DNA from 4 places in the Kocuria sp. CPCC 205261 genome. Region 3 is predicted to be linked to each of the others. Evidence: predicted binding sites of a transcription regulator. Region 3 holds the regulator's gene; each other region holds the start of a gene.
The links. Region 3 encodes HrcA, which represses chaperone genes, less so after heat shock. Its sites were predicted from a motif close to TTNGCACTCGNNNNNNNCGAGTGCNAA; they were not measured.

Region 1 (7,771 bases), on a different contig from region 3:
CTGATCTTGAGCACGTCCACGTTCGCCGCCACGGCCGCCAGTGCGGGCTTGCCGCTGAGGTCCGCGACCACGGTGGTCCCGGCATCCCGCGTGTCCCGGATAAGGCGGCCGAAGAACGACGCCGGCACCACGTCCCCGGGTTCGGCCCCGGTGACCGTGAGGACGTCCGAGGCGAGCGCGTCCACGAACGCCGTGCCGTAGAGATCGTCCAGTTCATGGCGGGAGAGCTCCGGGGGCGGCATATGGGCCACGGTCTCCCGGTCCTCGCCGCGCAGGTCGTAGACGTATCCGCCGTTGCCGTACCCGTAGCGCACAGCATTGACCTGCATGCCCAACCCGTCCAGCATGGTGCGGATCAGCGAGCCCAGTTCCCCACCGAACGGCCCGCTCACGGACACGTCCGCCCCCAGCGACCCGGCCATCCGGGCCACCCACAGCCCCTGCCCGCCGGGGTGCATATGCACGTCCGACTCGTGGGAACTACGGTTACGATGCGCAGCCGGTTCCGTGATTTCCGTGATCAGCAGCGGAGTGGGAACCAGGATGGAGATACGCGGCTTGGGGCCGGGGCGGGTCTCGGTCACGAACGAAAGCTACATGACACGGGCGCTGGTGAACAGCACACCAAGGTGTCACCATGGTGGGATGAACGTCACCGCACCGGTTCGTATCGTGGAAGGTCAGGCCGCCAGTGAGCACACGCTGCGCGCCCTGAGCGCGTACTTCAGCGAGTTGAACAACCGGATCGACGGCGGTTTCGATCCCGAACTCACCGAGGTCACCGCCCCGGAGGACGTCACTCCGCCGCACGGGGATTTCTTCCTCATGACGGATTTGGTCACGGGCTCGGTCATCGCGTGCGGCGCGGTGCGCAAACTCGACGATGACCGCGTGGAACTGCGCCGGATCTGGGTCACCCCGGAACACCGCGGACAGGGCCACGCGCGCACCCTGGTGCGGGCACTCGAGAACAAGGTGCGCGCTTTCGGCGCCACCACGGCCGTGGTCTCCCTCAACGAGGAGATGACCGAGGGGATCGCGATGTTCCGCAAGCGCGGCTACGAGCCCGTGGATTCCTTCCACGACGCCACCACGGCCTCGGTCTTCCTGGCCCGCCAGTTGTAGACCCACCGATCGCAGGCCAGCAGTCACAAACCCGCAGGGTATGAGCCCGCCGAGCGGTGAACCTCAGTCGCGGGCCTCGCGCGTCTTCTTCCGGTTGGCCTTGTCGATCGCCTCGACCAATTCGTCCTTGGTCATGTCCGAGCGTCCCGTGATGTCCAGTTCCTGGGCGAGTTCGTACAGGTGCTCCTTGCTGGCATTAGCGTCCACCCCGCCGGCGGTGTCCTCCGCGTTCAGACCGCCCTTCTCGGCGCTGTCGTCCGAGGGCCCGTTGTGCTCCTTGGGCTCCCAGTGGTCCCCGACCTTCTCGTGGGTGTGCTTGACGGCCGACCACGCGGTGCGCGCCGCCCGAGCGTCGTCGTGGTATTCCTCCTGCGCCGAGTCGTAGGTCTGCGCGAACGTGTCCTGTGCCTTCTCGTCCGAGCGTTGCAGCGTGGACGGGATCTCGTCCTGACGCGCGTGGCCGTTCTTCTTCGCCTTGGGCACGGGGGCCTCCTCAAAGCGTTCGGGTGTCACTGGTGACTCGATCTTACGCGCCGCCGACGCCGCTGCGACAGGCCCGCCCGCTGCTTGAGTCAGTGCCACTCAGCTTTCGTGCGTCAGTGACTAGCACTTCCGCCGACAGCCTGCTACATTAGACGTTGTTGAGTCACAGAGACTCAAGAAACGTGATGGCTCCACGCGGGTAATCGACCGGATCGCGGGGCACAGCACGTGGGTGCCGCAGAGTGAAGGAGTAATCGTCATGGCTACATTCGACCCGTTCTCCGAGGTCCAGAACTTTGCCAACCAGGTCCTCTCCGGCCGCAACGGCCTGGAGCAGATGCCCATGGACCTCTACCGTCAGGGCGCCAACTATTACCTTGCCGCGGACCTGCCGGGCATCGATCCCACGAGCGTGGACGTGGACGTGGACGGTCAGCTGCTGACCATCCGTGCGCAGCGTCGTCTGCCCTCCGCGGAGAAGGACACCAAGTGGATCGTGCGCGAGCGCCGCAGCCACTCGTTCGTCCGCCAGCTCAACCTGGGCCAGGGCATCGACACGGAGAACATCACCGCCGCGTACGACAACGGCGTGCTGACCGTGACCATCCCCGTGTCCCCCAAGTCCCAGCCGCGCAAGATCCAGGTGGCCACCGGCCAGGAACACCACGACAACGTGGTCCTGGAGCACGACAAGGGCTCGGACGAGGACCGCTCGCAGAACGTGCAGAAGGACTCCGAGGGGTCGCAGGACTGAACAGGGCCGATCAGGACCGACCCTTCACCGGCGCTGACCGGCGAATCCACCCGGTCGGAACAGGCCTGCTCAATCGGGGGCTCACCGCCCCATGACATGAGTGTGCCCCGCAGGTCACCCTGCGGGGCACACTCATGTTCACGACGGGGTCAGCGGTTCATCCACCGCACCACGTGGTCGAGGTCCTCGGACGCGCGGGAGGACCAGACCATGAGCGCGTACACGTGCGGTCCGCCCTCGCAGACCACCGCGGTGGTGTCGACGTTTGCTCGCACCAGCTCGGCCACGAACTCCATGGTGTCCGGGTAGAGCATGTCCCGGTCACCCTGCAGCACGAACGTGCGGGGCAGTCCGCGCACGTCGCCGAACGCGGGGCTCACCATGGGGTCAGTGACGTCCCGTGTGCCGGCCCACCAACGAGCGGCGGCCCGAGCGCCGTCGGTACCGAGCATGTGGTCCGCGTCCCGGTACGCCTCGATCTGGGGGTTCGTCACCGTGGTGTCCACCCACGGGGCCATGAGGATCAGACCCGCCACGCCGAGATCGTCCGCGTCCCGCAGTCGCATGGCCTGGGCCAACGCCAGACCACCGCCGGCGGAGTCGCCCGACAGGAAGACGCGCGGGCCGAACGAACGGGCCAGGTCCCACACGCCGTCGGCGAGTTCGAGCGCCTCGTCCACCGTGTGATCGGGGGCGAGCCCGTAGCCCGGCACCACCACGGTGACCCCGGTGCGCTGCATCAGGGCGTCGATCCAGCGCCAGTGCACCGTGGTCATGGGGTTCACGTACGCTCCGCCGTGCCAGTGCACGACCACCGGGGCGTCCGCCCGGGTGATGGCCGCCTTGGGCCGCGCAACGATGACCGGGTACCCGGCCACCATGACCTTCTCGAAGCTCGCGCGCTTGTGCATCGCCTTGTGCGGTGCCGCTTCCTCGCCGCGCACGGCCAGGGACTCGAGCAGCTTCTCCTCGGAATCCAGCACATCCGGGAGCACCCGCAACGCCTGGTTCGTGGCGCGCAGCACCGGGTCCGCGGCGCGCACGATCACGTCCGCGGCCGGCTTGGCGGCCCGGTCCTCGGCAATGCACGTGCTCGTGGAAGCCGCCGCGTGCCGACCGCGACGCCGCTGGGTCCCCGCGGTCCCGGGCGTTGCGGTGTCTTCGCGGGAGCCCCCATTCTCGGCAGCGCCCGCGGGCTCACCGCGGCGCTGGGCGTCATCGGCCACGGCACCGAGAGGGGCCCCGGTGGCATGGTGCTGCCCGGCCGAGCGGCGCTCGGATCCCCGGTGGTAGGTGGCACGGTGATCGGCCGCGGTGCGGTGGTTCCCGACATGACCGTGGGTCCGCTCGCCGGCCCCGGCACGGTGACCGTGCGACGTCGTCCGACCGGAAACACCGGTCGCACCGGCCGCACCCGCTGCGCCGGCCGCACCCGCGGTGGCCACGGCGGCGGTCGCGGCATGCTGCCCGTGGCCGGACTTTCCCCGGCGCTTCCCGGACACCGCGCGATGGCGACCGGTGACGGGGGCGGACCCGGCGGCGTCGCCCTCGGAGACCGTGCCGGACTGCCCGGCACCCTGCACGGCGAGGGACTCACCTTCGACGTCCACGTGCGGGAGGATCTTGTCCAGCCAGCGCGGGAGCCACCAGGCCTTCTCGCCCAGCAAACGCATCACCGCGGGGATCAGGAGCATGCGCACCACGAACGCGTCCAGGAGAACGCCGATCGCGAGTGCGAAGCCGATGGGCCGGACCATGGCCATGTCCGCGAAGATGAAGCCCGCGAACACGGAGATCATGATGATCGCCGCGGCGGTGACCACGGAGCGGCCCGCCTTGAAGCCGTAGACCACGGCCTGGCGCGCGGGGTGCCCGTGGGCGTAGGCCTCGCGCATCCCGGAGACCAGGAACAACTGGTAGTCCATGGCCAGGCCGAACAAGATGCCGATCATCAGCGTGGGCAGGAAGCTGAGGATGGGCCCGGGATCGTGCACGCCGAACACGGCGCCACCCCAACCCCACTGGTACACGGCCACCACGGCACCGAAGGCCGCGAGCACGGAGAGCAGGAAGCCCAGCGTGGCGATCACCGGGACCAGGATGGAGCGGAAGACCATGAGCAGCAACAACAGCGAGATGATCAGCACGACGCCCAGGTAGAGGGGCAGTTTCTCGCCCAGCAAATGGGAGACGTCGATGTTCGCCGCGGTGGTGCCGGCCACGCCCACGTGGACGTCCTCATTGGCCTGGAGATCGCCGTTGAGGTCCCGGATGTTGTTGACGAGTTCCTCGGTCTCGGCGTCCGCGGGTCCCGAGGAGGGGATCACCTGGATCACGCCGGTGGTGTTGTCGTCCGTGGTCACACCGGGGAGCACGTTGGCCACGTCGTCCTGCTGCGCCAAGCGGTCCGCCACCGTGTTCATCTTGTCGGTGGCCTCGGCATCGCTGAGACCCCCGGGGAGGTCCACGACCACGGCGAGGGGTCCGTTCTCACCCGCACCGAAGTCGTCCGCGATGCGCTGGTAGGCCTGGTACTGGGTGCTGTCCTGGGGTTCAGTGGACGCGTCCGGCAGGCCCAGGCGCATGGTCTGGGCCGGCAGCGCGAGCACGATGAGCACGGCCGCGCACGCCAGGGTGGTGATCCAGGGGTGGCGCAGGTGCAGGGGGACGTCGTGCTCGTCGATGTTCTCCTCGCGGGGCGCGGCGTCCCGCGCTTTCCTGGGCAGCACACGCCGCCCGGCGAGGGAGAGCAGAGCAGGGGTGAGTGTGAGGGTCAACAGCAGGGCGACCGCCACGGCCACACCGGCCACGGTGCCCATGAGTCCCAGGAACGGGATCGCCGTGACGTTCAGAGCCACTAGGGCCACGATCACGGTCAGCGCCGCGAAGAACACGGCGGTTCCGGAGGTGCCCACGGCCATCCCGATGGATTCCCGCACGGGCATACCTCGTCGCAACTGCTGCCGGTGCCGGTTGAGCACGAACAGGGAGTAGTCGATGCCCACGGCCAGGCCCAGCATGACGCCGAGCATGGGCGTCACGGACATCATGTCGATCACGCCGGAGAACGCGAGGGTGGCACTCGTGGCGATGGCCACGCCCAACAGCGCGGTCAGCACGGGCAGCGCCGCGGGGACCACGGCGCGCAACATGATCAGCAGCACCAGGGCCGCGATGATCACGCCCACGATCTCCGCCGGACCCACCAGGGAAGAGATGTCCTGCGCGAGCTCCTGGGAGAACTCGGCGTCCACGCCGTCCACGGGGTGGTCCTTGATGGCGTCCATCACTGCGCTCTTGGTGTCCGATTCCACGGAGGTCTGGTCCACCGAGAAGCTCACCACGCTGATCGCGGAGTTGCCGTCCCGGGAGACCACGCGGTAGTCACCCATGCGTTCCATGGCCCGTTCACCCTCTTCGAGCTGGGCCTTCTGCTGGGCGATCTGCTGCGGGTCGATCCCGCGTTGCTGCAGGATGCGCTGTTCGCTCACGCCCGGCGGCAAGTTCTGGCGCAGCTGTGCGAGTGCTTGCTCGCCCTGCTCGAGCTGCTGGCGGCCGTCCCGCAACTGCTGCCGACCGTCGTCCAGCTGTTGCTGCGTCTGGAACGGGTTGCTCGTGGAGGCCACCTGGTCCACGTCCTCGGTGGCCTTCAGCGCCTCGGCGATGCCGTCCTTCTGGGCCTGCGTGAACGCGGAGCCGTCCTCCGTGAAGAACACGACGCGCCCGGTACCCTGGTTCGCCTCCGGGAGTTCGTCCTTGAGCCGATCCGCGAGGTTCTGGGTCTCGGTGCCCGGGATCGTGATGGCGTTGCTCAGGTTCACACCCGACATGGCGACCCCGCCCACGGCCAACGCAAGCACCGCGAGCCATACCAAGATCACCGCCCACGCGTGGGAGGCTGCGCTCTTGCCCAGCCTGTACAGAAGTCGTGCCACGGGATTCTCCTACTGAATCGGAAGTTCTCTGGTGGGTGCGTCGCGCGGGGCGGCGGCTGATCGGTCCATGGGTGCTGTGCGGTTGTCGACGACGCCGCGGCGCCGGTCTGCGGTCTCGGGCCCCGGCGTCGGGGGCTCGCCGGTGGTGCTGGTCAGGGTTTCGGATCGGTGCGCGGCATCAGGAATCGAAGCCCCGCCCCAGGACGCCGAGCGCGGTGGTCAACAGTTCGTCCCAGATCCGGCGACCCCGCTCGTCCAGCTCGCCCCCGGTGCGCGCAACCCATTCGTCGAGGCACTCAGCGAACGAGTTGATGAGCGTGGTGGCCACCAAGTGCGTCTCGAAGGACGAGTGCTGCGGCAGTCGTTCGCGCAGCACCTCGTTCAAGCGGTCCACGGCGGTGCGGGTCACCCTGAATCCCCACAGCGAGGCCGCGGGGGTGTCCTGCAGGTCCACGGAGAACACCGGTTGGAGTTCCTCGATCAGGGTGTGGGTGCGCAGCGATCCGATCAACTGCCGGTAGACGTCCCCCAGGGAAACGTCCGAGGTCGCCACTGTCGTGCCCTTCGGCGTCGTCGGCTCCGGGAGATCCCGCAGCACCCCGTCGATCAGCCCTGCCACGAGTTCCGAGAGGTACTCGAACACCGCGTCCTGGGCCGAGGGGAAGTGGTTGAAGATGGTCCGGCGGGAGACCCCCGCCCGCGCGGCCAACTCGTTGACGGTCACGCGGTCGGTGCCCAGCTCGGTGGCCAGTTCACCCGCGGCCGCGATGATGGCCCGCCGATTGCGCAGCCGGATGGCTTCGCGCTTGTCCTTGGGCTCCCCTGATCGAGGCTCACCCGAACGGTCGTCGGCGCATCCGGACAGCAACGTGGTCAACACGTGATCCATCGTACGGCAGTAATTGCACTGTGTGCATCTTCTGATGAGGAGGCTCTCATCACCTCTCTGCCAGGTCTGCGTACTTCAGTCCTTGAGGGATCGATGGTGGGGGCGTCGGTCCCTGGAACGTCGGTTGTCGGAGCGTCATGCGAGGTATCCCGCCCGCACGTGATCCGGGAGCATGCCACCACCGGTGAGCCAGGCCAGATGGGTGGCCCCGTCGGGGATCTTCATCGGGTTCTCCCCCGCTCCCTCGTGGGCGACGCGCCGCAGGGCGTCCAGGGCCGCGGCGGCCGAGGGCTCCACCACCATGCCCTCCGCGCCATACAGGCTCCTGACCTGGGACAACATCGCCTCATCCGTGCACGTGACGTAACCGGCGAGCAACCCTTCCACGGCTCGACCCACGAATCCTGAGGCCCGCCCCACCGCGAGCCCGTCCGCCACCGTGCGGGTGTCCAACCCCAGTTCCGCCACCGAGATCCCGTCATGACGACCCGTGTACACACCCAGGAGCATGCAGGGTGCGCGGGTGGGTTCCACGAACACACAGTGCACTGCACCCCCGAATTCCCGTTTCAATCCGTAGGCCAC
Region 2 (7,771 bases), on a different contig from region 3:
AGGAGCACCCCTACTACGGTCTGGGGTTGTTCAAGACGAGCTTCACCAAGACTGTCGTGGATTACGTGGGCGTTTGGGATCAGCCACTCAGCCGCGCGAAATATGCTGTGTGGAACAACGTGGCGGAGAAGGTACAGCGCCAGTTGTGGGTGCGCCGCACGGGTCAGCCCTTCTACTGATCGGCGGCCGCGGCCCCTCCACCCGGCCCCCGCTCGCCCGCAGGCGCGAGGACGTGGGCGAGCACGGGCGCGCGAGCGGATGCGTGTGGGCCGGCACCCCAGCACACAGGAGTCGAACAGTGCCTGCGGCGGCAGGGAAGGGTGATCCCACGTGAGCGTGAGCGAGCAATTGACGCGTCTGGCGCGCCAGGGCTACCCGTCCTCGGGTGAGAGCACGGGCCCGTACGCGGTGGACGGTGAACCGTTCGGTCCCGCCGGGGACACCGCGCTGCGCGACGCCGTGCAGCACACGAGTCCGCGGCGTCGTACGCGTTACGCACCGCGCCCCACCGAGGAACAGGCCGCCCGGGCGGAACTGCGTAGCGCGCCCGTGCACACCGACACCCGGACGACGTCGCAGCTGCGGGTCCCCGGCGTCCGTCCCCGCAGCGCCGGGCACGGTCCCGCGAACGGCACCGGAACGCCGCAGGTCTCCTCCCTGCCCGTCCTCACACCGGGCCAGATCGCCGCCGACCGCGCGGGCCAGGGGCACCGGGCGGCGGTTCCCGCGGCATTGACCGAACCCATCGGCAGCCCGTCCCGGCGTGGCACCGCCCCCGCGAGCTCACCCGTGGAGCGCCCGGAAACCGTGGCGCACGAGCCGGCGCCCGCGACCACCGCGATCTCGCGGGGCGTGTACCCGGCCACCCGGGTCAAACCGTCGCGGGCACCCAAGGCACTGTTGCGCTCCCTCGTGCAGGGGGACGCCGCGCCCACCGCGCCCATGCGTGTGGTGGACCGGCTCACCGCCACACCGTTCCAGCACCTGCGCAAGTTCGGGGACAGCACGGACCGCCAGGCCCGGCGCACCCTGAACTTCGCGCTGCGCCTGGCCGAGACCATGTTCCACTACGGCGCGGACGCGCTGGACGTGGAGAACGCGATCATCGCGGTGTGCGCCACGTACGGGGTGGAGAACCTGGACGTGGACATCACCAACCAGTCGGTGACCATCAACTACGTCGCGGAGACCACGGCCACGGGCAAACTCACCGCCGCCGGCGAGGCCCTGCGGCGGGTCACCGAGGACACCGGTTCCTCCGCCCACCCCGCGACCGCCCTGGCGGGCACACCCGGGACCACGGGGGAGCAGCGCGGGAGCTCCGCGCCGCGCACCGGCCAGGACCCGTGGGGCGATTCTTCGACCTCGAGCCACACCGTGATGCGCGTGGTGCGTTCGTGGACCGACAACTACTCGGGTCTCGCGGACTCCCATCAGCTCGTGACCCGGATCATCGAGGGCAACACGCCCCTGCGGGACGCCGAACGGGAGCTCGCCCGGATCAACGCCCGGCCCAAGCCCTACCCCAAGTGGGTCGTGTGGCTCGCCACGGTGATCGCGGCGGGGACCATCACGCTGGCGATCGGCGGCAGCCCGGCCGGTGCGCTCGTGGCCGTGGTCTCCTCCGTGGTGGTGCAGTCCGTCACGGCGAAACTGGGGGCGTGGCGGATCCCGGAGTTCTTCTCCCTCGCGGCCAACGCCCTGGTGGTCACGCTCGGTGCCCTGTTGATCTCGGCGGTGGGGGTCGAGGTGTCCCCGCCCAGGGTCATCGCCGGTGGGATCATCATGTTGTTGCCCACCACCCGCATGGTCTCCACGATGCAGGACGCGATCAACGGTTTTCCCGTGACCGCGGCCGGACGACTACTGTCCACCGCCATGGCGTTCCTGGGGATCGTGGCCGGGATCGCCCTGGGGATCACCTTGTCGGCGCACCTGGGGGTCCCACGGATTGACGTTTCCCAGTCCGGGTTCACACCCGCGGCAGCCATGACCAACACGGTGTTCATGCTGATCTCCACCGCTCTGATCGCGATCACCATGCAGGCGAAGCCGCGTCACCTGCTGCCCGCCGTAGCCGCGGCCCTCGTGGGCCTCGGTTTTTACCACGGCATCGGTAGCTTCGATCCCAGCACACGATTGGCCACGGGCATGGGGGCTGTGGCGAGCGGTTGCGTGGCCGCGCTGCTCGCGGCGAGGGCCAAGATCCCGCAGGCGATCCTCGCGATCCCCGCGATGACCTACCTGCTGCCCGGGTTGAGCCTGTTCCGCGGAATGTACGCGATCACCGTGGAGAACGAGACCACGGGGGACGGCATCACGGGACTCGTCAACGCCATGGTGTCCATCGTGCTGCTCGCGGCGGGCGTGGTGCTCGCCAAGTACCTCATGCGCCCGTTCATCGAGCGGATGCAGTACCTCTCCCAGCGGCGCAACCGCCGCCGCTGACCGGTCAGAGGATCTTGCCCACGGGCAGCTTCTTCTCCGCCTGGAACGTCTCCTCGGCCCGCCCGGCCGCCCAGTACCCGGACAGGGATACCTGCGAACGCTCGAGCCCGCGGACGTCGAGCAGTTCCTTCCGGGCAGCCTTCATGGCCTCGCGCTCGCCGTGCACGAACGCCTGCACCCCCGCGGTGTCCTCGGGCCACGCGGCGTTCGCGAGTCCCGTCACGAGGGCGCGCTCACCGTCCCGCTGAGCGGCGCGGTGCACCCAGCGCACCCGGACGCCCTCGGGGATCGCGAGGTCGGTGAGGTCGAGTTCGTGGGAGGCGTCCTCGACCTCCAGGAAGGCTTCTCCGCGCGCCGAGGCGGGCAGCGCCTCGAGGTTCGCGAGCACGGCGGGGACGGCGGCGTCGTCGCCAGCGAAGACGCTCCACGCGGCGGCCGGATCCGGGAGCCACTTGCCGCCCGGGCCGAGCGCCACGATCCGGTCGCCGGGGGACGCGGCATCCGCCCACGGCCCCGCATAGCCTTCGGTGCCGTGCAGGGCGACGTCGATCCATACGGTCTCGGCGTCGGGTTCCGTGTGGCGCAGGGTCATGTGCCGCGTGACGGGCTGGTCCTGGGGTGCGGCGTTTTCGCGCGCGGCCCAGTAGTCGGGGAACGCGCCGGGCGCGGTCGCCGCGAGCGTGGCTGCGGAGAAGAAGACGAGCTTGACGTACTTCTCCGGCGCCTCCATGTCCTGGAACTGCTCGGCGTTCTCGATCCTGCACACCACGCGCACCATGCCCGGGGAGAGCTGAATCCGGTCCGTAACCGTGAGGTTGAGCTGGGGTTTGCGGGGTCGCGCCGGAGTTTGTGCCATGCGTCCAGCGTAGGTGCTGCTACGCGGGCAGTTCCCACGAGACGGGCTGGGCGCCCTGTTGTTGCAGCAGCTCGTTGGCGCGGGAGAACGGGCGGGAACCGAAGAACCCCCGGGACGCGGACAACGGGGACGGGTGCACCGATTCCACGGTGGGCGCCCCACCCAGCCAGTTCTTGGTGCCGCGGGCGTCGCGACCCCACAGGATGCCGACGAGGGGTTGCTCGCGCGCCCCGAGCGCGCGGATCGCGCACTCCGTGACCGCTTCCCAGCCCTTGCCCCGGTGGGACGCGGGGGAGCCCGCGCGCACCGTGAGGACCCTGTTGAGCAGCATGACGCCCTGCTCGGCCCACGAGGACAGGTCCCCGTGCGCGGGCGGCGTGATCCCCAGATCGGAGTGCAGTTCCTTGTAGATGTTCTGCAGGGACCGCGGGATCGGGCGCACGTCCGGGGCCACCGAGAACGAGAGGCCCATCGCGTGGCCCGGGGTGGGGTAGGGGTCCTGGCCCACGATCAACACCTTGACCGCGGACATCGGCTCGCGAAGCGCGCGGAAGATGTGGTCCCCAGCGGGCAGGGTGTGGTGGCCCTCGGCGTGTTCGGCGCGCAGGAACTCGCCCACGGCCCGGATCTGCGGCTCCACGGGCTGCAAGGCACGGGCCCACTCCTCGTTCATGATCTCGTGCAACGGGGGCGGGGTGTTCACGGTGCGACCTCCAGGGCGTGCGGCCTCCGGGTGCCGCCCGGAGCGTTAGGGTTGAGCCCATGTCTACCACGGGCGACGGCCTCGACGAGCTCGACCGGGCCATCCTGGACCTGGAGTCCGAGCACTGGAAGTACCGCGGCGCCAAGGAGTCCGCGATCCGCTCCCGCCTGGGGTTGAGCCCCGTGCACTACTACCAACGGCTCAACGCCCTGATCTCCTCAGAGGCCGCCGCGCGCCACGCCCCCATGCTGATCTCCCGGTTGCGCCGCGCGCGCAATCGCTGAGTGGGTCCCCGGGTGCGCGTGGGATAGTGGGCAGCGCACCGCGGACCCCTGACCGCCGCGGGTCCGGCAGGCGGGGCGCACGCCGTCCCACGGTCCCGGCACCCGCGGGTCGGCGCCCCCGATCCCGCCGTTCGTTGAGGAGAGCCACAGCATGAGCGAGTACCCCCGTGACGAGTTCGACGACGTCCCCGAGGACGGCGCCCGGCAGGGTGCCCACCGGGGCCATAACCCGAACGCCCGAGCGGGGTCCCGGGGCAAGTTCCTGGCGATCCTCGTGACCGGTGTGCTCGCCCTCGTCCTGGGGGCGGTGGCCTTCGTGAACGCCCCGCGCACGGCCCAGGAAGCGCTCGCCCTCCCCGCCGCAGCCGTTGCGGTGTCCGCGGACGACGACGCCGCGGCCGGTGCCTCCGCGGTGGGTGCCGTGGCGCTCGGGACGGCCGCGAGCGACGTCGTGCCCGGAGCCCCCGCGGCCGCCTGAGCCGCCCGTTCAGCCGGGGACGAAACCTGAGTCCACTGGACGCAGGGCGTTTGCGGTTCCGGCATGACGAGTGCCACTATGGGATTAGCACTCAGTCGCGTGGACTGCTAACCGGGTCCGGTGGTGGTCGCGCGGCGGACGAGTGACATCACGGTGAGGTGGTTGCGGCGCGGTGAGGATCGCGGCGCGGCACCGTCCGTCGCGGGCATCGTGATGACAAGTCTTGTTTGTCAACCGTCCAGGAGGGACGAAACACATGGCAAAGATGATCGCATTCGACGAAGAAGCCCGCCGCGGCCTCGAGCGGGGCCTGAACACCCTCGCGGACGCCGTCAAGGTCACCCTCGGCCCGCGCGGACGCAACGTGGTCCTCGAGAAGTCCTGGGGCGCCCCCACGATCACCAACGACGGCGTGTCCATCGCCAAGGAGATCGAGCTCGAGGAGCCGTACGAGAAGATCGGCGCCGAGCTCGTCAAGGAGGTCGCCAAGAAGACCGACGACGTCGCCGGTGACGGCACCACCACAGCCACGGTGTTGGCCCAGGCCCTCGTGAAGGAGGGCCTGCGCAACGTGGCCGCCGGTGCGGACCCGCTGTCCCTCAAGCGTGGCATCGAGAAGGCCGTGGCCGCCGTGACCGAGCAGCTGCTGTCCTCCGCCAAGGAGATCGAGACCGAGGAGGAGATCGCCGCGACCGCGTCCATCTCCGCCGCGGACCCGGAGATCGGCAAGCTCATCGCCGAGGCCATGGAGAAGGTCGGCAAGGAAGGTGTCATCACCGTCGAGGAGTCCAACACCTTCGGGCTGGACCTCGAGCTGACCGAGGGTATGCGCTTCGACAAGGGCTACCTCTCCGGTTACTTCGTGACCGACGCCGACCGTCAGGAAGCCGTCCTCGAGGACCCCTACATCCTGATCGTCAACTCCAAGATCTCCGCCGTGAAGGACCTGGTCCCCGTACTCGAGAAGATCATGCAGGCCGGCAAGCCGCTGCTGATCATCGCCGAGGACGTGGACGGCGAAGCGCTCGCCATGCTCGTGCTGAACAAGATGCGCGGTGCCGTGAAGTCCGTGGCCGTCAAGGCTCCCGGTTTCGGTGACCGCCGCAAGGCGCAGCTTGCGGACATCGCGATCCTCACCGGCGGCCAGGTCATCACCGAAGAGGTGGGCCTGTCGCTCGAGTCCGCCACGATCGACCTGCTGGGCCAGGCCCGCAAGGTCGTGGTGACCAAGGACGAGACCACCATCGTGGACGGCGCCGGTACGCAGGAGGAGATCGAGGGTCGCGTGGCCCAGATCCGCGCGGAGATCAACAACTCCGACTCCGACTACGACCGCGAGAAGCTGCAAGAGCGCCTGGCCAAGCTGGCCGGCGGAGTGGCCGTCCTCAAGGCGGGTGCCGCCACCGAGGTCGAGCTCAAGGAGCGCAAGCACCGCATCGAGGATGCCGTGCGCAACGCCAAGGCCGCCGTGGAGGAGGGCATCGTCGCCGGTGGTGGCGTGGCCCTGATCCAGGCCGGTGCCAAGGTCTTCGAGTCCCTCGGGCTGTCCGGGGACGAGGCGACCGGTGCCAACATCGTCAAGGTCGCGATCGACGCGCCGCTCAAGCAGATCGCGCTGAACGCCGGTCTCGAGCCGGGCGTGGTTGTGGACAAGGTGCGCGGGCTCGAGACCGGTTGGGGCCTCAACGCCGCCACCGGCGAGTACGAGGACCTCATGGCCGCGGGCATCAACGACCCCGTTAAGGTGACCCGTTCCGCCCTGCAGAACGCGGCGTCCATCGCCGGGCTGTTCCTGACTACCGAAGCCGTGGTCGCGGACAAGCCCGAGCCCGAGGCCGCCGGTGCGGGCGCGGGTGCCGATCCCATGGGTGGCATGGGCGGCATGATGTGATCTCGCTCTTCTGAGTGAGTTCCGCCCGCTACACGGGCGGACATTGCGAGAACCCCGGGGACACGTGCTGTCCCCGGGGTTCTCGCATCTCCGGGAGTGCTCGCGCACCCGGGTGCTCTTCGCGCGCCCGGGTGGTGGCCCCGGGGCGGTCCGCTGAACCGCGGGCCAATGCGGGACCGGGCGATCGCCTGCCAGCGGCGGTGGTTCAACGTGTCGGGAGGTTTTGCGAGGATGAGCGCATGACGATCATCGCTTCCGCGGACGGCTCCGCACTCGGCAACCCCGGACCCGCGGGGTGGGCCTGGTACATCGATCCCACCTCGTGGCGCGCGGGGGGTTGGGCCCACGGGACCAACAACATGGGCGAGCTCACCGCGGTGCTCGATCTGCTCCGCTCCACCCGGCACCGCGCGGACGAACCGCTGCGGGTGCTGTGCGACAGCCAGTACGTGATCAACTCGGTCACCAAGTGGATGCCGGGCTGGAAGAAGAAGGGCTGGAAGAAGCGCGACGGCAAACCCGTGCTCAACGTGGAGATCATGAAGGCGCTGGACCGCGAGCTCTCCGGTCGGGACGTCAGCTTCGAGTGGGTCAAGGGGCACGCGGGTCACGAGCTCAACGAGGCCGCGGACGAGCGCGCCCGCGCCATGGCCACGGCCTACCAGTCCGGCACCGCGCCGGAGGACATGCCCGCGGGGCCGGGCTTCCGGGACGACGCGGGCCGCGGAATCGAGGCGGGAGACGTGGAACCGGATCTTTTCTCCGCGTGGGCCTCCTCGGAGGACCTCTCGGCGGGTCACGCTGGGTCCACGGACTCCACGGACTCCACGGACTCCACGGACTCCACGGACTCCCCGGATTCCGGCGGCACCCCCGAGCATCTCATCTCGGACGCGGTCTCGCGTGAGGCCACGGTCCTCGGCCGCGGGAATGCTCCCGGTGGACCGGGGGAGTCCCTGCACCCCGACCTGGTGTGCGTGGACCGGCGAGGTGCCACGGCAGCCCCCGAGTCCGTGCTGAGCATCGTCGAAGCGGCAGGGTGCGAGCCCCGGGAGCTGCGGGTCACGGCCCTGGGCGCGCATGCCTACCACGTGAGCTACCGGCTCGAGGA
Region 3 (7,771 bases):
GAGCCGTGGAACTTAATGCCCCGCTCACGCGTGACCCCGCACTGGCCGCGCCCGTGTGGCTCGTCGACCCCCAGACCGGGGCGGAACCCAAGAGCCCCGTGACGGTCTTCGCCCGCGTGCTGCCCTCGGTGCGTGACGCCCTCTGGGAGGTGCTCGAGGACGACCGCGTCGTGCACAGTGGGAACATCGCACCCGCTTCCCCCGGCTCGGATCCGACCACGGGCACGGAACTACGCACGAGCGTCACGCTCGACCCCGGGACGTACACCGTGCGCGTGAGCGGCACGGACGATTCCGACACCACCGTGTCCGACGATCACACGATCACGGTGCGCGCCGGGGACTGAGCCCTCCCCGTTGGGTCCCGGGTCAGTCCCAGAGCCCGAGCACCGCGTGCAGCGCGGCCAGTGCCGCGGGTCCCGCGGTGGACGATCGCATGACAGCGGTCCCCAGGCGCATCGGCTGAGCACCGGCGGCGCACAACGCCTCGAGCTCCCCGTCACCGATCCCTCCCTCCGGGCCCACGATCACCGCGATCCGGGACCGATCACCCCACCGGGTCGCGTCCGGGGTGGACCAACGTGGGCTCGCCGATTCATGCAGCACGAGCCACAGCGTCTCGGGTTCTGCAGCGATCAGCCGGGCCAGACCCGCGGTGTCCACCCAGTCACCGCGTTCGGGCCAGCGGGCGCGCCGGGACTGCTTGGCCGCCGCGGCCAGGGTGGAGTCCCACTTGGCCATGAGTTTGGCCGCGCGGTCCGCGTGGACGCGCACGATGCTGCGCTCCGCCTGCCACGGGATCACCCGGGAGACCCCGAGTTCCGTGGCGGCCTCCGCGGCCTGCAGGTCCCGGTCCCCCTTGGCGAGTGCCTGCACCAGCGTGAACTCCGGCTGCTGCGCGGCGTCGTGGTGGATTTCGTGGACGGTCACGCTCATCCGGTCCTTGGCCCCGGAGTCGAACGTGCACACCGCACGGGTGCCGTGCCCGTCCACGAGGTCCAGGGCCTCCCCCGCGCGCAGGCGCCGCACGGTCACCGCGTGCTTGGCCTCGGGACCTGCGACGTCCAGGACCTCCCCCGGGTGCGCCCGGGAGAGGTCCTCGGCGGGGACGTGGAAGACGGGGTTGGTCACAGGTCGTTGAACCGGTCCCGCAACCGGGAGAAGAACCCACCGGAGTGGTTGGTGTTCACGGTCGTACCGTCCGCTGCTTCCTCACCGCGCAGCTCGGCGAGTCGCTCGAGCAGTTCGCGCTGTTCGGAGGAAAGGTCCTTGGGGGTCTCCACCTCGAAGTGCACCTTGAGGTCCCCGCGGCCCTTGCCCCGCAGGTGGGTGACACCCAGGTCGTCGAGCGTGACGGTCGCACCGGACTGGGTGCCGGGATCGACGTCCACCGTGCGAGCGCCGTCGAACGTCTCGAGGCTCACGGTGGTGCCGAGCGCGGCGGCGGTCATGGGAATACGCAGGCGGGCGTGGAGATCGTCGCCCTCGCGGAGGAAGGTGGGGTCCGGATCCACCTTGAGTTCCACGAAGAGGTCGCCGTTGGGTCCGCCGGCGGTGCCGGCCTCACCCTGGCCGCCCAGGCGGATGCGGTTGCCGGACTGGATGCCGGCGGGGATCTTCACGGTCAGGGGGCGGCGGTCGCGCACGCGGCCCTCGCCGTAGCACTCGTGGCAGGGGCTCTCGATGACGGTGCCGAAACCGTTGCACTGGGAGCACGGGGCCTGGGTGGTGACCATGCCCAGGATGGACTGGCGCTGGTACTGCATGTGGCCGGAGCCGCGGCACATGGTGCACGTCACGGGGCTCGTGCCGGGCTGGCAGCACGTGCCCTGGCACGTGGGGCACACGACGGCGGTGTCCACCGTGATGTCCTTCTCCATGCCGAACACGGCGTCCTTGAGGGAGATCCGCACGTTGATCAGGGCGTCCTGGCCCTGGCGGGTGCGGGACTGGGGGCCGCGCTGGCCACCGGCTCCCGCGCCCTGGAAGAACGTCTCGAAGATGTCGGAGAAGCCGAAGCCCGTGCCGGGGAAGCCCCCGCCGAAGCCGGTGTCCGTGCCGTTTTCGTTGCCTGTGGCGTCGTAGACACGGCGCTTGTCCGGGTCGGAGAGGACGTCATTGGCGTGGGAGACGCGCTTGAACTCCTCGGCGGCCTCGGGCGAGGGGTTCACGTCCGGGTGAAGTTTGCGGGCCTTCTTGCGGTAGGCGCGCTTGATCTCTTCGGCGCTGGCGTCCCGGCTCACGCCGAGGGTTTCGTAGTGATCGCTCACGATATCGTCGTTTCTTCTTTCGTCGGTTCTACGGTTCTACGGTCGAGCGGGGCGGGCGGCGCTCACGTGCGCTCAGCCCCCAGGTTCTTGGACAGGTAGCGGGCCACCGCGCGCACGGAGGCCATGGTCGTGGGATAGTCCATGCGTGTGGGCCCCACGACTCCCACCTTGGACGCGGCGTGCGGACCGTAACCCGTGGCCACCACGGACGCCTCCGCCAGGGGGTCGTCGCTGTGGTCGGAGCCGATGCGCACCGCGACCCCGCGTTCGTCCTGCTGCATCTCGGACAACAATCGCAGCATGGTCACTTGTTCCTCAAGCGCCTCGAGCACCGGGGAGATGCTCTGAGGGAAGTCCCCGCTGAAGCGCGCGAGGTTCGCGGTCCCGGCCATCACCAGGCGGTGTTCGTCCGACACCGCTGCGAGCACCGCGAGCGCCCCGGTCACCGCGGTCCCGGCGTCGCGCAGTTCCTCGGGCAGGGCCGGGGGCAGGGTCACGGCGGCGTCGGGGACGTCTTCCACGGGCGTGCCGAGCAGGCGTGCGAGCACGTGGGCGCGCAGCTCCAGCAGCTGGGCCTCGGTCAGGGTGACGGGCAGTTCCACGGTGCGTTGGGCCACGCGTCCGGTGGTGGGGATCAGGATCACGAGTACGCGGGCGTCCCCCACGTCCACGAGTTCCACGTGGCGCACGGTGATCCCGGTGCGCACGGGATACTGGATCACGGCCACCTGGTGGGTGAGCTGGGCGAGCAGGCGCACGGTGCGCTCCATGATGTCGTCCAGGTCCTGGGCGCCGTCCATGAACACCTGGATCGCGCGGCGCTGGGCGGAGGTGAGGGGCTCCAGGGCTGCGATCTGGTTGACGAACTCGCGGTAACCTCGGTCCGTGGGGATCCGCCCCGAGCTCGTGTGCGGGGCCACGATCAGCCCGTCCTCCTCGAGGGCGGCCATGTCGTTGCGCACCGTGGCGGAGGAGACGGGTAGGCGGTGGCGTTCCACGAGCGCCTTGGACCCCACGGGTTCACGCGAATGGACGTAGTCCTCCACGATGGCGCGCAGGATCTGCGCTCGGCGCGGATGCTCCATGTGTCTCACCTCCCGTTGCTGGCAATTCTGGCACTCAAGAGTTCACAGTGCTAATCCTGGCCGTCCGGGGCCCGTGGCTCAGGGGCCGATTTTGATACGCTCGCGGCTGATTCGCCTGCCCGGCGGCGCGCTCGCGCCGCGGCACGACGTCGAGGAGTCGCCCGTGAACGCATCCGGCTGGTCCTGGGGTCCCCAGGACCTAGGCAGTCCCGACGTCGCCCGCACCGGTGCCGTCTCCCGGGACGTCCCCGTGGCCCGGGACATGGTGCTCGAGGACGTGGAGACCGGGTGGGTGGGCGCCGTCGTGGGCGTGGAGACCATCGGCGGGATGCGCGTGGTGGGTCTGGAGGACCGGCACGGGCGCGTGAAGTCCTTCCCCCTGGGCCCGGGCTTCCTCCTGGACGGCGAACCCGTGCGGCTGGGCCCGCCCGAGACCCGCAGCGCCCCGGCCAAGCCCCGGATCACGCGTTCGGGGTCGGTCGAGGTCGAGAACCTGCGCGCGTCGGTGGCCAAGGAGTCGCGTGTGTGGGTCGAGGGGTACCACGACGCCGAGCTCGTGGCCAAGGTGTGGGGCCACGACCTCGCGGTCGAGGGCACCGTGGTGGAACCCCTGCACGGGATCGACGACCTCCCCTCAGCCATCGCCGAGTTCCACCCCGGCCCGCAGCGCCGGCTCGGGATCCTCGTGGACCACCTGGTCGCGGGCTCCAAGGAGTCCAGGATCGCCCAGGAGGCGCTCGCGGTCCCGGGTGCCCGGGACAACGTGCTCATCCTCGGACACCCCTACGTGGACATCTGGCAGGCCGTGAAGCCCAGCGCCCTGGGGATCCGGGAGTGGCCCGTGATCCCGCGCGGGGTGGATTGGAAGACCGGGATGGCACGCGCGCTGGGCCTGCCGCACCGCACACCCCAGGACGTGGGGCGGGCGTGGCAGGCGATCCTTGCACGAGTGAACACGTACGCAGACCTCGAACCGGCCCTGCTGGGCCGCGTGGAGGAGCTCATCGACTTCCTCACCGCCCCGGACGCCGCCGATTCCTGACCCGGGCTGCGCCTGACCTGCGGTGACCCACGACGTCGACGGCGCTCGCAGCCGGTGGTCTACGGCTTCGGTGACCCGCGTTAGCGGTAACCCCCAGCGTGGGTGACGCCTGGTGTCGTCGTCCGGCGCGAGCCACGCGGGAACGACCGTAGGATGGGAGCACCGGCGTCCTCCGACCCGGATGGCTACCGCCCGTGAAAGGCACACCCGCTCGTGACTGACGCTGCTCCCTCCCCCTCCACTCGCTCCGCCGAGACTCCGTTCGAGTCCGTGGCCCCCGTGGCGCAACCCCTGGACGTGTCCCAGGACCGGCAGTGGGCCACCCTCGCCCACCTGGGTGGCGTGGTGGGCGTACTGCCCAGCTACATGATCCACCGGGTGTTCAAGGACCGCGGTCCCTTCACCGCTCAGGAATCCCGGGAAGCCGCCAACTACACCATGCTGCCCACCCTGGTGATCCTCGCGGGCATCGTGCTTTCACTCATCCCGTTCATCGGATGGCTCTTCTCGGTCATCGCCGCCGTGACCTGGCTGTTCCTGGCCATCACCTCCGTGCGCGCGGGCGTGAAGGTCAACCGCGGCGAACCGCATCAGTACCGGTTCAACACCCACCTCTACGACAAGTTCGCGGCCCGCAACTCCTGACACGGTCACCAGTCGAGCAAGCGGCGCGTCACGGCGTCGGCCATCAGACGCCCCGCGTCCGTGAGGACCGCGGACCCGCGGAGGGCGGCGGTGCCGTCCAGCCAGCCGTCGGCGATCAATCCGGCCACCGCGTGCCGCCCCTCCGGGCGCAGCCCCTCGAGCGGGAGTCCCTCACGGATCCTGATCCCGAGCATCACGTGTTCCACGTACTGCGTCTCGCCATTCAAGGTCTCGCGGCCCACGGCCGGTGAGTCACCCCGGCGCACGGCGGCCGTGTAGGGCAACGGGTGCTTGAGGTTCCACCAGCGCACGCCGTCACTGTGTGAGTGCGCCCCCGGGCCGATCCCCCACCAGTCCTGATTGCGCCAGTACGCGAGGTTGTGCACGCTGCGGTTCTGCACCGCGCTGCGCCCGTGGGCCGCGCGGGACCAGTTGGACACCTCGTACCACTCGAACCCGGCCTCGCGCAGCAGCGCGTCCGCGAGCGTGTACTTCTCCGCCTGGTCGTCCGGATCCACGCCCGGCACCTCACCGCGGCGGATCTGGGCGGCCAGCTTGGTGCCGTCCTCGATGATCAGGGAGTACGCGGAGACGTGGTCGGGGTCCATGGCCAGCGCGGCCTCCAACGAGGTGCGCCAGTCGGCCACGCTCTCCCCCGGTGTACCGTAGATCAGGTCCACGCTCGCGCCCAGTCCGCGGTCCTTGGCCCAGCCGACGGCGCGCGGGACGTTCGTCGGCGTGTGCGTGCGTTCCAGCACGCGCAGCACGTGGGGCATCGCGGACTGCATCCCGAAGGACACCCGGGTAACCCCGGCTGCGGCGAGCACGTCGAACGTCTCCTCGCTCACCGAGTCGGGGTTGGCTTCCACGGTGACCTCGGCGTCCGGGGCCAGCCCGAAGCTCTCCCTGGCCTGCTCGAGCATGAGCGCGAGCTCCCAGGCGGGCAGAAGGGTGGGCGTACCCCCGCCGAAGAACACGCTGTGCAGCGCGCGCGGCGGTGCCCCGGCGGCGTCGAGCACGGACCGGGCGAAGCGGACCTCCGCGGCGGCGTCGGCGTGGTAGTCGCGCTGGGAGACGCCGTCCCCGAACTGGTCCATGGTGTAGGTGTTGAAGTCGCAGTACCCGCAGCGCACCGCGCAGAACGGGACGTGGACGTACAGGCTCAGGGTGCGATCGGTGGCGCGGGCGACCGATGCCGCGGGGAGCGCGCCGTCCCGGGGTGCGGGATCACCCTCCGGTTGGGCGGGCATTACTTCTTCTTGTCCTTCCCGGTGTCCTCGTCCGAGGACAGCGCGGCCACGAAGGCCTCCTGGGGGACCTCCACGCGGCCCACCATCTTCATGCGCTTCTTGCCCTCCTTCTGCTTCTCGAGCAGCTTGCGCTTACGGGAGATGTCACCGCCGTAGCACTTGGAGAGCACGTCCTTACGGATCGCGCGGATGTTCTCGCGCGCGATGATCCGGGAACCGATCGCGGCCTGGATGGGGACCTCGTACTGCTGGCGCGGGATGAGCTTCTGCAGCTTGCCCGTCATGAGCACGCCGTACGAGTACGCCTTGTCCTTGTGGGTGATCGCGCTGAACGCGTCCACCTGCTCGCCCTGCAGGAGGATGTCCACCTTCACGAGATCCGCGGCCTGCTCGCCGTCCGCCTTCCAGTCCAGGGACGCGTAGCCCCGGGTCTTGGACTTGAGCTGGTCGAAGAAGTCGAAGACGATCTCCGCGAGCGGCAACCGGTAGCGCAGCTCCACGCGGTCCTCGGAGAGGTAGTCCATCCCCTTCATCTCACCGCGCTTGGACTGGCACAGTTCCATGACCGCGCCGATGAACTCGGACGGCACCAGGATGGTGGCCGAGACCATGGGTTCGCGGATCTCCAGGATCCGCCCCTCCGGGAACTCGGACGGGTTAGTAACCTGCTCCTCCGAGTTGTCCTCGAGCGTCACGTTGTAGGACACGGACGGCGCGGTGGAGATCAGGTCCAGGTTGAATTCGCGTTCGAGCCGGTCGCGGGTGATCTCCAGGTGCAACAGCCCCAGGAAACCGCAACGGAAGCCGAAGCCCAACGCGGCGGAGGTCTCGGGTTCGTACACCAGGGCGGCGTCGTTGAGCTGGAGCTTCTCGAGGGCGTCCCGCAGCACGGGGTAGTCCGAACCCTCCACGGGGAACAGCCCCGAGAACACCATGGGCTTGGGGTCCTCGTACCCACCCAGGGACTGCTGCGCGGGCTTGGTCTGGCTCGTGACCGTGTCACCCACGCGGGACTGGCGGACGTCCTTCACGCCCGTGATCAGATAGCCCACCTCCCCCACACTCAGCCCCTGCGAGGGCACCGGCTCCGGGGAGATCACACCGAGTTCGAGCAGCTCGTGGGTGGCCCCGGTGGACATCATCTGGATCCGCTCTCGCGGGGACAGCGTCCCGTCCACCACGCGCACATAGGTCACCACGCCGCGGTAGGTGTCGTACACCGAGTCGAAGATCATGGCACGCGACGGCGCGTCCTTGACCCCCTGAGGCGCCGGGACCTGGCGCACGATCGTGTCCAGCAGCTCCTCGACGCCCTCACCGGTCTTGCCCGAGACCTTGAGCACGTCCTCGGGTTCCACGCCGATCAGATTGGCGAGTTCAGTAGCGTACTTCTCCGGCTGCGCGGCCGGCAGGTCGATCTTGTTGAGCACCGGGATGATCGTGAGGTCGTTCTCGATCGCGAGGTACAGGTTGGCCAGC
Region 4 (7,771 bases), on a different contig from region 3:
GTCGTGGCCCTGTGCTCGCAGGGACTGGGAGAGCGAGAGCGTGGCGTCCGGGTCGTAGGGGCCCAGCGAATCCAGCAGCCGCATCCCCTGCGGGGTCAGCAGCTGGGCGAGGCTGCGGGTCTCGGCGTCGTCGGGGGCGGTGGAGGCGTTCACGCGTCCATCACATCACGGCGCGGGGAAGCCGCGGCGAACGCGCGGGCCGCGACGCCCGTCACAGAACCATTTACATTACGATCCGCATCCCTAATTAGGTTAGGCTCACCTAGTGGCTGGCCGCCCGTAACAGACGACCCCGCGAGATTGCGAGAAGATCCATGTCCATGAACCGATTGATCCCCGGTGTGGCGCTGAGTGCCGTGGCGGCACTGGCCCTCGTGGGATGCGGTGCCAACGCCCAGAACGCCTCCGACAACCAGGCGTCCTCGGCCACCGTGACCGTCACGGACAACAAGGGCGAGCAGACCGTTCCCGCACCGCCGCAGTCCGTGGTGGCCACCGACAACCGGGTGTTCGAGACGCTCGCGGACTGGGGCGTACAGCTCAAGGCCGCCCCCAAGCAGCTGATCCCGAACGGCATCTCCTATGCGAACGACGATGCCGTGGTGGACCTGGGTTCGCACCGCGAACCGAATCTCGAGGCGATCGCCGGGGTGGACCCGGACCTCGTGATCAACGGGCAGCGCTTCACGCAGTACTACGACGACATCAAAAAGCTCGTCCCGGACGCCGCCATGCTGGAACTGGATCCGCGCGACGATCAGCCGCTGGACGAGGAACTCAAGCGCCAGACCACGGCCCTGGGCGAGGTCTTCGGCAAGCAGGAGGAAGCCCGCCGACTCACCGACGGGCTCGACCAGGCCGCCCAGCGCGCCAAGGACGCCTACGACGGCCAGTCCACGATGGGCGTGATCGTCTCCGGTGGTGACATCGGGTACGTGGCACCGAGCAAGGGACGCACGATCGGCCCGCTGTTCGACATGGTGGGGCTGCAGCCCGCGCTGAAGGTCGAGGGCTCCGACAACCACCAGGGGGACGACATCTCTGTGGAGGCCATCGCCCAGTCCCGACCGGAACTGCTCATCGTGCTGGACCGTGACGCGGGCGTGAAGACCTCCGAGGGTGCCAGCCCGGCGTCCGAGGTGATCGAGAAGTCCGAGGCCCTCAAGGACGTCCCCGCGGTGAAGAACGGCAACGTGGTCTACCTGCCCGCGGACACCTACACGAACGAGGGGATCCAGACCTACACCGAGATCCTCGACGACATCGCGGAGAAACTGGGAGGCCGGAGCAACTGATCCCTCCCACCCCGCACGACCACCGACGCCCCGCGGGAGCCTCCCGCGGGGCTTCGGCATGATCCAGGAAGCACACGTGATGGTCTCCACTGCACAACGTCCGACCCGCACGGGGGTGGCCCGGGACTGGAAGTTCTGGCTCGCCCTGCTGGTGGTCCTGGGACTGCTCTGGCTGTCCCTGGTCACGGGGGTCGCGGACCTTTCGGACGCCCAGGGTGAGCAGTTCCTGGGTCTGACCCGGATTCCCCGCACGGTGGCCCTGGTCCTGGCCGGTGCCGCGATGGCCATGTCCGGGCTGGTCATGCAGTTGCTCACCCAGAACCGGTTCGTGGAACCCACGACCACGGGCACCACCGAGTGGGCCGGGCTGGGGTTGTTGCTCATGATGATCCTGGCCCCGGACGCCGGGTTGAGCGCACGGATGATCGGCGCGATCGTGGCCGCGTTCGTGGGGACCATGGTGTTCTTCGCGTTCCTGCGCCGGGTTACGCTGCGTTCCTCCCTGATCGTGCCGATCGTGGGGATCATGCTCGGGGCCGTGGTGGGGTCGATCTCCACCTACCTGGCGCTCGTCACGGACCGGTTGCAGAACCTGGGCGTGTGGTTCGCCGGCAGTTTCACGTCCGTGCTGCGCGGCCAGTACGAGACCCTCTGGGTCGTGGCACTCGTGGCGGTGCTCGTGGTCATCACCGCGGACCGGCTCACCGTGGCGGGACTCGGCGAGGACATCGCGACCAACGTGGGATTGAACTACAACCGGATCATCCTGATCGGCACCGGACTCGTGGCCGCGGCCACCGGCGTGGTCACAGTGGTCGTGGGCAACCTGCCGTTCCTGGGGTTGATCGTGCCCAACGTGGTGTCCCTGTTCCGGGGCGACGACCTGCGCTCCAACCTGCCGTGGGTGTGCCTGCTCGGGATCGGCCTGGTCACGGTGTGTGACCTGATCGGGCGCACGATCATCGCGCCGTTCGAGGTCCCCGTGTCCCTGATCCTGGGCATCGTGGGCGCTGCGGTGTTCATCGCCCTGTTGCTGCGAAGCCGGCGCCATGTCTGAGGTGACCGCGCTGCGCCACGACCGGGCGCGCACTGGGTCGGGGGCCTTCGTCTCCCCGGCCCACCGCCGCCGCTACTGGATCACCGCGCTGTCCCTGCTCGCGGCGGGACTCGTGTTCTGCGCGGGCATCCTCACGTGGGACAACCCCCTGCCGTTCGGCACCCCGGGGTTCTGGCGGATCGCCGAGTCCCGGGCCACGAGCGTGGTGGTGATCCTGATCGTGGCGGTGAGCCAAGCCATGGCCACGGTCGCGTTCCAGACCGCCGCGAACAACCGGATCATCACGCCGTCGATCATGGGTTTCGAGTCCCTGTACGTGCTCATCCAGACCTCGGCGGTGTACTTCCTGGGTGCGGTGGGGGTCAGTGCGGTGCAGGGGCTGCCGCAGTACGCCCTGCAGGTGAGCCTCATGATCGTGTTCGCGCTGGGGCTCTACGGTTGGTTGCTCTCGGGCAAGTACGCCAACGTGCAGGTGATGCTGCTGATCGGCATCGTCCTGGGCGGCGGGCTCGGCGCGGTGTCCACCTTCATGCAGCGCTTGCTCTCACCGAGCGAGTTCGACGTGCTCAGCGCCCGCTTGTTCGGCTCGGTGGCCAACGCGGATCCCGGGTACTTCCCGCTGGCCGTGCCGCTGTGCGTGGTGGCCACGGTGGCCCTGTACGCGCACTCCCGCACGCTCAACGTCATGGCTATGGGGCGGGACGTGGCCACGAACCTGGGAATGGACCACCGCCGGGGGCTGCTGCTCACCCTGTTCTGGGTGTCTATTCTGATGGCGGTCTCTACGTCCCTGATCGGGCCCATGACGTTCCTGGGGTTCCTCGTGGCGATCCTGGCGTACCAGTTCGCGGACACCCACGACCACCGCTACGTGTTCCCCATGGCCGCGCTGATCGGTTTCGCGGTGCTGTCCGGGGCCTATTTCGTCCTGAAGAACGTCTTCTACGCGGAGGGCGCTGTGTCCATCATCATCGAGCTGGTGGGTGGCAGTGTCTTCCTCTTCGTGATCCTGAGGAGGGGCAGACTGTGATCCAGTTGACCGGACTGGTCAAGGAGTACGGCACGGACTTGGCGATCGGGCCGGTGGATCTGCAGATCCCCGCCGGTGGCGTGACCGCGCTCGTGGGGCCCAACGGCGCGGGGAAGTCCACGCTGTTGACCATGATGGGTCACCTGCTGGGTCCCGAGGCCGGCACCGTGGAGATCGGCGGTCACGACGTGAGCAGGACGCCGCCGCGTGAACTCGCCAAGGTGGTCTCCACGCTGCGCCAGGAGAACCACTTCACCGCGCGGCTCACCGTGCGTCAGCTCGTGGCGCTGGGTCGCTTCCCCTATACGCGCGGGCGGATCACCCGGGACGACGAGCGGATCATCTCCGAGTCGATCGACTTCTTCGACCTGGGACCCCTGCAGAACCGCTACCTGGACCAGCTCTCGGGCGGTCAGCGCCAGCGCGCCTACGTGGCCATGGTGCTGTGCCAGGACACCGAGTACCTCCTGCTGGACGAGCCCCTGAACAACCTGGACATGCGCCACTCGGTGCACATGATGCATCACTTGCGCCGCGTCGCGGACGAGCTCGGACGCACCGTGCTGATCGTGCTGCACGACATCAACTTCGCGAGCCACTACTCGGACTGGATCTGCGCCGTGAAGGACGGTCGCGTGGTGGAGTTCGGCCCGCCCGAGCAGATCATGACGGACGAGACCCTCACGCGCGTGTTCGACACCCCGGTCACGTGCCACGACGGTCCCCACGGACGGCTCGCGGTCTACTACTGACGCGGCACGGACGGCTCGCCGGCCTCGACTGACGCGGCCGCGGGGACGGCGGCGTCGTACCCGCGGATTGTGCCCAGAGACGAGCGCGGCGGGCGCGCCTTGACCGCGCGCGGCCCGTCTCCCTACAGTGATGATTAGCACTCTCATGCTGAGGGTGCTAAAGGCCAGGCGCTCAATCGGCACCGCGACGACGGTTGGCACGCCAACTGGCCTGTGGCGGACGCGGTCATGGGACCCCATGACACGGCGCGTTCGCACACCGTCTCACACGCCTAGAAGAAAGGGAGAGATCGTGTCGGTCTCCATCAAGCCTCTCGAGGATCGCATCGTGGTTCAGCCGCTGGCCGCTGAACAGACCACCGCTTCCGGTCTGGTCATCCCGGACACCGCCAAGGAGAAGCCGCAGGAAGGCACCGTCCTGGCCGTGGGCCCGGGCCGCGTGGACGACAAGGGCAACCGCATCCCCGTGGACGTCAAGGAGGGTGACGTGGTCATCTTCTCCAAGTACGGCGGGACCGAGGTCAAGTACAACGGCGAGGAGTACCTGGTGCTCCCGGCGCGGGACGTGCTGGCCGTCATCGAGAAGTAATCCCCGCAACGACTTTCGTGCGCGGTGCCCGGACGTTCGCCCGAGAACGGGCCACGCGGGCACCGCGCCGTCATTTCCACACCCTTCTCGTTTCGTAAGGAGCACACATGCCCAAGCAGTTGGTGTTCAACGACGCCGCTCGCAAAGCGCTCGAATCCGGTGTCAACCGACTGGCCGACACCGTCAAGGTCACGCTGGGCCCCCGCGGGCGCAACGTGGTCCTGGACAAGAAGTGGGGCGCACCCACCATCACCAACGACGGCGTGACCATCGCCCGTGAGGTGGAGCTCGAGGATCCGTACGAGAACCTCGGCGCCCAGCTGGCCAAGGAAGTGGCCACCAAGACCAATGACGTCGCCGGTGACGGCACCACCACGGCGACCGTCCTCGCGCAGGCCATCGTCAAGGAGGGTTTGCGCAACGTGGCCGCCGGCGCGGCCCCGGGCGACATCAAGCGCGGCGTGGAAGCGGCCGTGGCCACCGTGGCCCAGCGTCTGCTCGACAACGCCCGCCCCGTGGAGGGCAAGGACGTGGCCCACGTGGCCGCGATCTCCGCGCAGTCCATGGAGATCGGCGAACTGATTGCCCGCGCCTTCGAGACCGTGGGCACGGACGGTGTGATCACCATCGAGGACGGTTCTTCCACCGAGGTGGAGCTGGACGTCACCGAGGGCATGCAGTTCGACAAGGGCTACCTGTCCCCGTCCTTCGTCACGGACCCGGAGCGCCAGGAAGCCGTCCTGGACGACACCTTCGTGCTGCTGTTCCAGGGCAAGATCTCCTCGGTCCAGGACCTCATGCCCGTGCTCGAGAAGGTGCTGCAGGCCAAGAAGCCGCTGACCATCATCGCCGAGGACGTCGAGGGCGAGGCCCTGTCCACCCTGGTGGTCAACAAGCTGCGCGGCACGCTCGACGTCGTGGCCCTGAAGGCCCCCGGTTTCGGTGACCGCCGCAAGGCGATCATGCAGGACCTGGCCGTGCTCACGGATGCGACCGTGATCACCCCCGAGCTCGGCATCTCGCTCGAGGGCGTGGACGTGTCCCAGCTGGGCAACGCCCGCCGGATCACCGTGACCAAGAACCAGACCACGCTCGTGGACGGTGCGGGCTCCTCGGAGGCCGTGGCCGAGCGTGTGGCGGAGATCAAGGCGGAGATCGCCCGCACGGACTCCGAGTGGGACCGTGAGAAACTCCAGGAGCGCCTCGCGCGCCTGGCCGGTGGCATCTCGGTGATCAAGGTCGGTGCCGCGACCGAGGTCGAGCAGAAGGAACGCAAGCACCGCATCGAGGACGCCGTGTCCTCGACCCGCGCGGCCCTCGAGGAGGGCATCGTGGCCGGCGGCGGTTCCGCGCTGGTCCACGCTTCCAAGGCGCTCGACGGCACGGACCTCGGTCTGACCGGGGACGCGGCTACGGCCGTGACCATCGTGCGGCGCGCCCTGACCCAGCCCCTGCGCTGGATCGCGGAGAACGCGGGCCAGGACGGCAACGTCGTCGCGGCGCGTGTGGCGGACCTCGAGCCCGGCAACGGCTACAACGCCCTGACGGACGAGTACGAGGACCTGCTCGCCGCGGGCATCATCGACCCCGTCAAGGTCACCCGTTCCGCTCTGCAGAACGCGGCGTCCATCGCGGCGCTCGTGCTCACCACGGAGACCCTCGTGGCGGAGAAGCAGGACGACGACGAGGACTGAGTTCTCGTCTGGGCTCCGGCCCGCGCACGCTGAACGACCGGCGGCCCATCCCTTCCGAGGGGTGGGTCGCCGGCCTCGTGTGGGTGGAGGAATGGGTGTGCCGGGCTCCTGTGGGATGCCGGAGCGGGAGGGACAAGGCACCGGGGCACGGGCGGACCGCCGCGCGGCGCCACGGGCGTATTGACGACTGCGTGCAATGCGATCAAAGCACCCCGGTACGTTTAAGCTGGTCAGATGCGCTTTCCCCCTCCCGCGGACCTCGCTGCCGGTACGTCGTCACCTCCGTCCCCGGTGAGGTCCCAGTCCTGGGCCGACGCTGGTTCCTCGTCGGCGGAGCGTGTCCAGCAGTATTCGGGGTTTCGGCCCGAGGTGCAGGGGCTGCGCGCGGTGGCGGTCCTGCTGGTGGTGCTCTACCACGTGTTCATGGGCCGGGTCTCCGGCGGTGTGGACATCTTCCTGTTCATCTCCGCGTTCTTCATGACACTCTCGTTCGTCCGCAAGCTCGAGGGGGGACGTCCTCTGGCGCTCGGGCGCTACTGGCTGCACACCTTCAAGCGGCTGCTGCCGCTGGCGACCGTCGTCATCCTGACCACGCTGTTCCTCGTGTGGTGGCTGTACCCCGCGCAGGACGTCGCGGACTTCCGTTTCCAGGGCGTGGCCTCGATCCTCTACTTCGAGAACTGGACGCTCGCTTTCAACGCTGTGGACTACTACGCGGCGGACCACTCCAGCGCCTCGCCCTTCCAGCACTTCTGGTCGTTGTCCGTGCAGGGGCAGGTCTTCCTGGTCTGGCCGCTGATCTTTGGGCTTGCCTGGCTCGTGAAGCGCCGGACCGGGCGCAGCAGCATCCCCGTGCTCGCCACGTGCTTCGGCGTGGTCTTCGCTGCATCCCTCGTGTTCTCGGTGATCACCACCCACACCCAGCAGTCGTTCGCGTACTTCGACACCCGGGCACGGCTCTGGGAGTTCGCGCTGGGCTCACTCGTGGCCCTGGCCATCCCGTACCTGCGGCTGTCCCGCGCGCTGCGCGTGGTCCTGGGCTGGGGCGGGTTCGTGAGCATGGTCTTGGTGGGCATCCTGGTGGACGTCCAGGGCGCGTTCCCGGGGTGGATCGCTCTGTGGCCGTTGCTGTCCGCGGCGGCGATCATTGTGGCTGGTCAGTCAGGTTCGCGATGGAGTTTCGACCGTTTCCTCTCGTGGACCCCGGTGGTGCGCATGGGCGACGCCGCCTACGCCCTCTACCTCGTGCACTGGCCCTTGCTCATCACCTACCTGATGGTGCGGGAGCGGCCGGTGGCCGGACCGCGCTCCGGTGTGGTGATCGTGGTCCTGTCCATCGTCCTGGCGCTGGTGC

Region 1: a site for HrcA is predicted at 1,729-1,755, ahead of RF646_RS05860 (Hsp20/alpha crystallin family protein). Genes of this name have one in related genera too.
Region 2: a site for HrcA is predicted at 4,854-4,880, ahead of groL (chaperonin GroEL). Genes of this name have one in related genera too.
Region 4: a site for HrcA is predicted at 4,269-4,295, ahead of groES (co-chaperone GroES). Genes of this name have one in related genera too.

What each region holds. Positions count from the first base shown of each region.
Region 1 is NZ_JAVKPU010000004.1:77,168-84,938, reverse strand. Features, by position in the region: gene RF646_RS05875 (1-phosphofructokinase family hexose kinase) at 1-584, opposite strand, end outside; gene RF646_RS05870 (GNAT family N-acetyltransferase) at 646-1,125, shown strand; gene RF646_RS05865 (ChaB family protein) at 1,189-1,608, opposite strand; gene RF646_RS05860 (Hsp20/alpha crystallin family protein) at 1,868-2,362, shown strand; gene RF646_RS05855 (MMPL family transporter) at 2,512-6,297, opposite strand; gene RF646_RS05850 (TetR/AcrR family transcriptional regulator) at 6,476-7,177, opposite strand; gene RF646_RS05845 (D-serine ammonia-lyase) at 7,322-7,771, opposite strand, start outside.
Region 2 is NZ_JAVKPU010000007.1:31,361-39,131, forward strand. Features, by position in the region: gene RF646_RS08215 (lipid II:glycine glycyltransferase FemX) at 1-179, shown strand, start outside; gene RF646_RS08220 (threonine/serine exporter family protein) at 337-2,448, shown strand; gene RF646_RS08225 (siderophore-interacting protein) at 2,453-3,304, opposite strand; gene RF646_RS08230 (uracil-DNA glycosylase) at 3,324-4,007, opposite strand; gene RF646_RS08235 (DUF3263 domain-containing protein) at 4,067-4,291, shown strand; gene RF646_RS08240 (hypothetical protein) at 4,443-4,769, shown strand; gene groL (chaperonin GroEL) at 5,026-6,660, shown strand; gene RF646_RS08250 (RNase H family protein) at 6,900-7,771, shown strand, end outside.
Region 3 is NZ_JAVKPU010000002.1:244,834-252,604, reverse strand. Features, by position in the region: gene RF646_RS04210 (GerMN domain-containing protein) at 1-347, shown strand, start outside; gene RF646_RS04205 (16S rRNA (uracil(1498)-N(3))-methyltransferase) at 370-1,131, opposite strand; gene dnaJ (molecular chaperone DnaJ) at 1,128-2,270, opposite strand; gene hrcA (heat-inducible transcriptional repressor HrcA) at 2,333-3,355, opposite strand; gene RF646_RS04190 (DUF3097 family protein) at 3,519-4,397, shown strand; gene RF646_RS04185 (DUF4870 domain-containing protein) at 4,611-5,042, shown strand; gene hemW (radical SAM family heme chaperone HemW) at 5,048-6,292, opposite strand; gene lepA (translation elongation factor 4) at 6,292-7,771, opposite strand, start outside.
Region 4 is NZ_JAVKPU010000001.1:236,380-244,150, reverse strand. Features, by position in the region: gene RF646_RS01110 (class I SAM-dependent methyltransferase) at 1-153, opposite strand, end outside; gene RF646_RS01105 (siderophore ABC transporter substrate-binding protein) at 315-1,295, shown strand; gene RF646_RS01100 (ABC transporter permease) at 1,375-2,352, shown strand; gene RF646_RS01095 (iron chelate uptake ABC transporter family permease subunit) at 2,345-3,382, shown strand; gene RF646_RS01090 (ABC transporter ATP-binding protein) at 3,379-4,134, shown strand; gene groES (co-chaperone GroES) at 4,427-4,723, shown strand; gene groL (chaperonin GroEL) at 4,831-6,417, shown strand; gene RF646_RS01075 (acyltransferase family protein) at 6,652-7,771, shown strand, end outside.